2 regions of the Paenibacillus sp. GCM10027627 genome follow, and region 2 is predicted to be linked to the other one. Evidence: predicted binding sites of a transcription regulator. Region 2 holds the regulator's gene; the other holds the start of a gene.
What was found. The regulator LexA, encoded in region 2, represses DNA repair genes until DNA is damaged. The targets are predictions, from matches to a motif close to CGAACATATGTTCG.
Positions count from the first base shown of each region.

Region 1 (3,415 bases), 680 kb from region 2:
GTTTTTTGGTCACTTTCATAAGAATTTGAATTTGCCAAATAAGCAAATATTGATCTATGAGCAAATGATTCGTATCTTGTAGATGGAGGTATATGTTAATAATGCTAGGAAGGGATACATTATGACTTGTGGAATATATCAAATAGTTAATATGATAAATCAAAAGATTTATGTTGGTAGTTCAAAGAATATCGGGTATAGGTTTTCTAGGCATAAAAAAGAACTGAAATTGGGAATTCATCACAATAGATATCTACAGAGAGCTTGGAATAATTATGGTAAAGAAAGTTTTAAACTTCAGATAATTGAGATTGTTGAGGCACAGGATAAATTGATTGAAAGGGAACAGCACTGGCTTGATAAACTTTCTTCTTACAATCAACTTGTAGGTTATAACTTAGCATCAAAAGCTGGAAGTAGACTAGGAGTGAGATGGACAAATGAACAGAAACTGAAACTGAGTGCTAAAAGGAAAGGCAGAAAACATTCTGAAGAAACAAAAATGAAGATTGGAAAGGCTCATATGGGAAAGAAAATGAAATATTCAGAAGAAGAGCTTAGAAGAAGGATGGAAAGCCTATCAAAAACAAAATGGTTTTTAGGAAAGACTCATACTGAAGAAACTAAGCAAAAACTCCGTAAGAAGCAACAAGGAAAGAGACATAGCGAGGAAACGAAAGTAATGATGAGCATAAGTAGAACTGGAAAGAAGGCTAGCGCAGAAACCAAAGAAAAATTATCAAAAGCAAAGAAAAATCCAAGTGAAGAAACACGAAAAAGACTCAGCAAAGCCAATAAAGGTTCAAAGAATCCTAGAGCTATTCTTAATGCAGACAAAGTGATTATTATTAAAAGAATGCTGCATGATGGAATAACTCAACAAGTAATTGCAGATCAGTTTGGTGTAAGTAGGGCTACTATTGGCAACATAAATACAGGAAATAGTTGGAACCAAGTTGAAACAGACAATAAAACATAGCTTTCATCAGCTAAAAAGGAGAAAATTTAATGAATAGTGAACTAAAAAATGAGTTGATTGAAGTTATTAATGAATATAAAAATCTATCTAACTTTATTGAGAATGAGGTTCCATATAAATATGCTGAAGACATTCGCCAAGAACTTTTTTTTGATAACTATCTAGATGGATTGATTTCTCAAATTAATGAAGTAGAGCTGGTAAAAGCATGATTTCATTTTCTCAATCGTATCAATTCTTCAGCTCGCTTTGCATAGTTCCCTAAAGCAACACCCAATTGTGACTTTACTAAAAACTTCATAATTTGAAAACGTTCTTGATACCCACGAAAATAAATTTCAAATTTTAAAGAATTTGCATCACCATCAACCTCAATAACTTTAATACCTGATTTTTTGAGCGATGTTTTGGTTGATAAGTAGTCTTTCTTTATAAGATCAAGCACTAAGTCTGTCGAAGCAATAAATAGTTGTTTCAAAGACATGTCAGAGTATTTTAGATCAGATCTATTTTTTTCAACAACAGATATCAACAAAAATAATAATATTGAATCTCTAACTAAAGTGAGTTCTTCAATTGTTAAGACACTAGGGTGACTCATTATTCAACACCTCTAAATAGGAACGTTTGTTCTATTTTATAAGATAATTGAACAGTAGTAAAGTGGTCATTTTGAATTGAAGGAATAAATTAAATTAATAGTGAAATGAAACTTTCATTTGGAGGTGATTTAAATAAAATATGTGGTTTTAGAGTGGGATAAAGACGATTTGGAAGGTGAATATGCACGAGTTTTAACTACTGATGTTGATCATAAGACAGCAAACTGGTATTTGGAAATCTGCCCAGAGAAGTTTACAAGGGAAGTTGTCACCATGGATACATATCGACTTCTGAGAGCAGAAACAGTCGAATAAAGAGAAGAAATGAAAAATCCTGCTATTACCCAAGAAATGATGAGGTGAAAACTGATGTAGTTGAAAAGATGAGGAAATACATAGACGAAGTAATTGAGCTAGAAGAAAAACTTGAAGCAGCCAAAGATCAAGAAAGATTTTGGAGATCAGAATGTACTACAATGATAAATAGACTTAATGAACTTAAAAGAGAAGCAAAGGGCTATTCAGATGGATTGTTTAGCGAGTAGGTCACAAAAGAAGTCTTTTATAAGAAAAGAGGGAGGATCTTTAAGAATGAAAATGACACTAGAAGAGATGAAGATGGAATACGATGCTACTAAAGTGGATCTTAAACAATGCCAAACTAAAACGGCACAATCAGGAATTAATAATGCTTTATATGAATTAAAAAAGAAAATTGATGCAGAACAACACAGAGAAGACGCCACACTTGAGAAATTAATTCAAAATGGAATTGAATATAAAATTCCTAGAGCATTTAATTGGTGGGAATCTCGTGAAAATTTCAAAATGATGGCTAATGGAGAGGTGCTTTATGTGATTGATGCATCTGGTAGGCTTGATGAAGATGGAAGTTATCATTGGCATCATTATGCATGGATTCCACAGGCTGCGAATAAATATGCAAAACTCTGTGTAAGAACATTAGGTGGAGATAGGTTTAATGACAGATACTTTCTTGAAGTTAAGTACTATAAGCATCCAGTAGATCCTTATCCATATCTTAGTAAGCATTTAAGTTATAATAACCAGACATACAAACTGTTTGTTGAATACATATTGAAAGAGTTAAAGCTGACTGATAGGTTAGCAAATTACAAAGGAAGATAGAAGTGTGAATAAAATATAATTAATAAGTAACAAAATGAAATTATACATCTATAAGGAGATGAATATATATGGGATTGGATTTTAGTCATTGTGAAGCAAGATGGTCATATAGCGGATTTAATAATTTTCGCAAAAAATTGGCTAATGAATTAGGTTTTAATTTGAATGAAATGCAGGGCTTTGGGGGTAGTAGAAAATTCAATGAAATAAAAGATGACATTGTTTATCTACTAGACCATTCTGATTGTGATGGACATATTACTGCAAAAAGATGTGCTAAAGTGGCTCCTAGACTACGAGAACTAGTGAAAACATGGGATAATGAAGATTATGATAAGATTAAGGCTCTAGAATTAGCGGAAGGCATGGAATGTGCAGCATCAATGGGAGAAAAATTAGAGTTTAGATAAAGCCAATAAAGCTTAAATTTTCTTGGGTATTTGAAGGGGAGTGAAATCAATATCAGTCAAATTTAATCCACAACAGCAAGCAGCAATTAACCATCACGAGGGGGCATGTGCCACAATAGCAGCCGCAGGATCTGGAAAGAGCACCGTCTTAGTAAACAGAATCGATAAACTTATCTCGCATCATGGAGTACCAGAAGAAGAAATACTTGCGATTAGTTTTACAAATAACGCATCCGAAGAACTGAAAAATAAACTGAAAGCACTAGGACACACCA
Region 1 covers NZ_JBHTHB010000001.1:1,390,881-1,394,295, reverse strand. Annotated here, with positions in the region: gene ACFQZE_RS06590 (metallophosphoesterase family protein) at 1-82, shown strand, start outside; gene ACFQZE_RS06585 (NUMOD3 domain-containing DNA-binding protein) at 122-979, shown strand; gene ACFQZE_RS06580 (hypothetical protein) at 1,009-1,191, shown strand; gene ACFQZE_RS06575 (YhjD family protein) at 1,194-1,580, opposite strand; gene ACFQZE_RS06570 (hypothetical protein) at 1,941-2,126, shown strand; gene ACFQZE_RS06565 (hypothetical protein) at 2,173-2,730, shown strand; gene ACFQZE_RS06560 (hypothetical protein) at 2,799-3,140, shown strand; gene ACFQZE_RS06555 (ATP-dependent helicase) at 3,181-3,415, shown strand, end outside.
Region 1: the regulator LexA is predicted to act here: its motif matches at 1,600-1,613, upstream of ACFQZE_RS06575 (YhjD family protein).

Region 2 (3,415 bases):
TTTGCACATAGTCTTTGCCGATGGTCAAATAAGGCTTGCGCAAAAAGAAGATTAGAGCAAGCAGGAAATAGGCGCCAATCGTCACCCAGTACATCGTCCCGGTTTCAAATTTGGGGCTCGTTTGAGAGATGAAAATGTAAGCCACAATAAACATAATCAATAGAATCGGGAAAACAAAATTTCTCCCGGTAAACCGGGCAGACTTCTCGGCGTTAAAAACAAGTTGCCCGCCTCCCTGCTTTTTGCGAGTGTGGTTCACTTTGCTCATATTTTTGCGAACTTTGCGTTCCCATGAACGTGACAATATCTTTTCCTCCTTGTAATAACAACTAGACGAACACATAGCTTAGTGCTTTATATTGTCCTCTTCGTCCTCGACATATTTGATAGTGTCCAACTGTTGCCTAAAGTTGCGCTTAAAATTGTTTAGATATTGCTGCCTAAGATCATCCCGTTCCTTTGTTTCCTCATCTGTAAGGCCAACCGTTTTATTTTTCCGCGACAGCTCGTTAATTCGCGCGATTATTTTGTCGATATCCACTTCTGTTTCCACTCCTCTCTAGCTGCAAACACGCTACTCCCTATTTTGACTTTTTAAAGGATGCATTGTCAAGGTATCGCAGCGGACAAGCGGAACAAATAGGCAATAAAAAATAGAGCGAGACAGCCCATTATTGGACTGCATCCCTCTATTCATAAATTCAATGAATTATTCCACTTGAAAAGTAAGTCAAAAGTCCGGAATAATGAGCTTCTGCCCCGGCTTAATCGTTGCGTCTTCTAAGTTGTTCCGGTTCTTTATCATAAAAACCAGATAACCGGTATCATTGCCCTTACTGGCGAGTTGGTTGGCAATCCCCCACAAGGTGTCCCCGCTCTTTACGGTTACGATGCTTTCGTTTTCATGAAGCACGTTTGATCCCGAAGCGTTAATACCTATTAATAGAAAGCTTGAAAACAATAACGCAGCCAACAATAGGCTGGCAATGACTTTTGCCCCATTCCTCTTTAAATGACGAATAAAATGCATGGCTATATTAGGTCTATGCTCTCTGCTGTTGTTATTATGTATTGAACGGTACGAGCTTTCATTTATCATCATCATATTCAGCACCCCAAACATTTGTTCTGCTATTACAATAACACGAACAAATGTTTGCAGTCAATCTTAAATACGAACATTTGTGCTCAGAACTTATGTTTGTACGAACGGCGGTTCTGTGTTATAATTTGACACAACTATACGAATGGAGTTGATACTAGTGTCGAAGCTGTCCAAACGGCAAAATTCGATTCTTGAATTTATTAAGCTGGAAGTTCGGGAGAAGGGTTATCCGCCCTCCGTTCGGGAAATCGCGGAAGCCGTAGGCTTGCTGTCCAGCTCTACTGTTCACGGACATCTGGACCGTCTGGAGAAAAAGGGATTTATTCGTCGGGACCCGACCAAACCGCGGGCCATTGAAATATTAAGCCAAGATGGCGATGGCGAAGACAACGTTATTCCATTCCCAGTCGCACAAGTGCCGATTGTAGGCAAGGTTACGGCCGGCGTACCGATTACGGCGACGGAAAACATAGAAGATTATTTCCCTCTTCCTTCTCACTTCGTTGGCGACAACAATGTATTTATTCTTAACGTCATTGGAGAGAGCATGATCGAGGCCGGTATCCATAACGGCGATTACGTCATTGTCCGCCAGCAGCAATCCGCGAACAACGGAGATATTGTTGTAGCGATGACGGAAGATGACGAAGCCACTGTTAAAACCTTTTACAAAGAAAAAGATCACATTCGGCTTCAACCCGAAAACTCTACTATGGAGCCGATCCGGCTGCATAATGTTACGATTTTGGGCAAAGTCATCGGCCTTTTTCGCGATTTTCATTAGCACAGACAAAAGCAGGGTGTTCCGCAGACTGAAGTCGGCGAAACACCCTGCTTTTTCTATTAGCCTGAGATTAAATACGGCGAAACCCGATAGGCAAAATGCCGGTAGCGCGAATACGGCGAATTTCGCGTTCGGATAAGAAGCGGTCCGAAGAAATTATTGACTCCACGTCGCCGCCGCGAATCAGATTGTCCAGGATGCGAAGATTCGTGTTGCCGCGAAACACTCTAAAGGCTCCACGGAATCTCGTTCTGGAAAACACAACTAAAGTTGCGCCTGCTCTTGGAGAAAAGAATTTCAAGCTTTCAATTCCGTCCAAAATCAAATCCGTATTCCGAATGCCAAGATTGCCTCTTAATATTCTCCGGCGTCCTCGGAAATTTTCATCGGAATAAACCGTCAGCCTGGGAAACGATTGCGATACTTCTACTTCCTTGCTCATTGCTTCATCATCCTCCTTTATTTTGCTACTTAATATGATATGTACGAGCAAATTCGTTGGAATGGATGAAATGGAAAGGTTGATGCACATTTTCATAGAGTGCCTTGTGTTATATAATTGTATGGGCAGAAATATAATCCATTTTTATAAAGCAGATCCGAGAGGGGTTTTTACCATGGAAATAGGGACAGTAAAACGACCGAATCGATATAAATGGTTGAAACGAATTGGGAGTGCAGCAGCAATACCGCTTGCCTTTTTGGCCGCTTTTCTTATTTACATTACCGTCATGGACTATAAACCTGCAGCTAAGGTGGAGCTGCTTTCGGTTGGTCCGAAAAGCGCTGATCCATTAGACGCAAACACTTCTTTTACAATTACGACCTATAATATTGGTTATGCCGGGAACGATCAAGGCCAAGATTTTTTCATGGATGGCGGCTCCATGTCGCGGTCTAGCAGCCAAGGACAGACCGATCGAAATCTATCCATAATGGCAGATTTTCTTAAGACAACCGGTTCTGACATTTACCTGTTGCAAGAAGTCGACAAAAATTCTTCACGCAGTTATGGGATTGACGAGGTCGACTATCTAAGTCAGTTTTTACCCCATTATGAGCATGTTTTCGCGGCAAATTATCGTGTTCCTTGGGTTCCGGTTCCTGTCTTTAAGCCAATGGGAAAGGTACATAGCGGATTGATGACTTCATCAAAGCTTAGCGTCGGCTCCAACCATACGCGTTATGATTTGCCAGGCAAAGAAAGTTGGCCTGTTCAGCAAATGGAGCTTGACCGTGCTTTTATTGAAACCCGAATTCCCGTCAGCAACGGCAAAGAGCTTATTATTGTCAATCTGCATCTGTCCGCTTTTGACAAGGGTGGCGCTATTCGGAAAAAACAGCTGAATTTTTTGTCCTCCTATATCGAACAAGAAATGAAAAAAGAAAATTACATAGTCATAGGTGGAGACTGGAATCACTCCTTACCCGAAACTGATCCAGCAGCGTTCCCTTCTGAACAAGAATGGCCGGAATGGCTGCAACCTTTCCCGGAAGCATTTACGCCAGAGGGCTTTAATTGGGTA
Region 2 covers NZ_JBHTHB010000001.1:714,109-717,523, reverse strand. Annotated here, with positions in the region: gene ACFQZE_RS03420 (hypothetical protein) at 1-304, opposite strand, end outside; gene ACFQZE_RS03415 (DUF896 domain-containing protein) at 347-541, opposite strand; gene ACFQZE_RS03410 (LysM peptidoglycan-binding domain-containing protein) at 731-1,105, opposite strand; gene lexA (transcriptional repressor LexA) at 1,263-1,889, shown strand; gene ACFQZE_RS03400 (hypothetical protein) at 1,960-2,331, opposite strand; gene ACFQZE_RS03395 (endonuclease/exonuclease/phosphatase family protein) at 2,393-3,415, shown strand, end outside.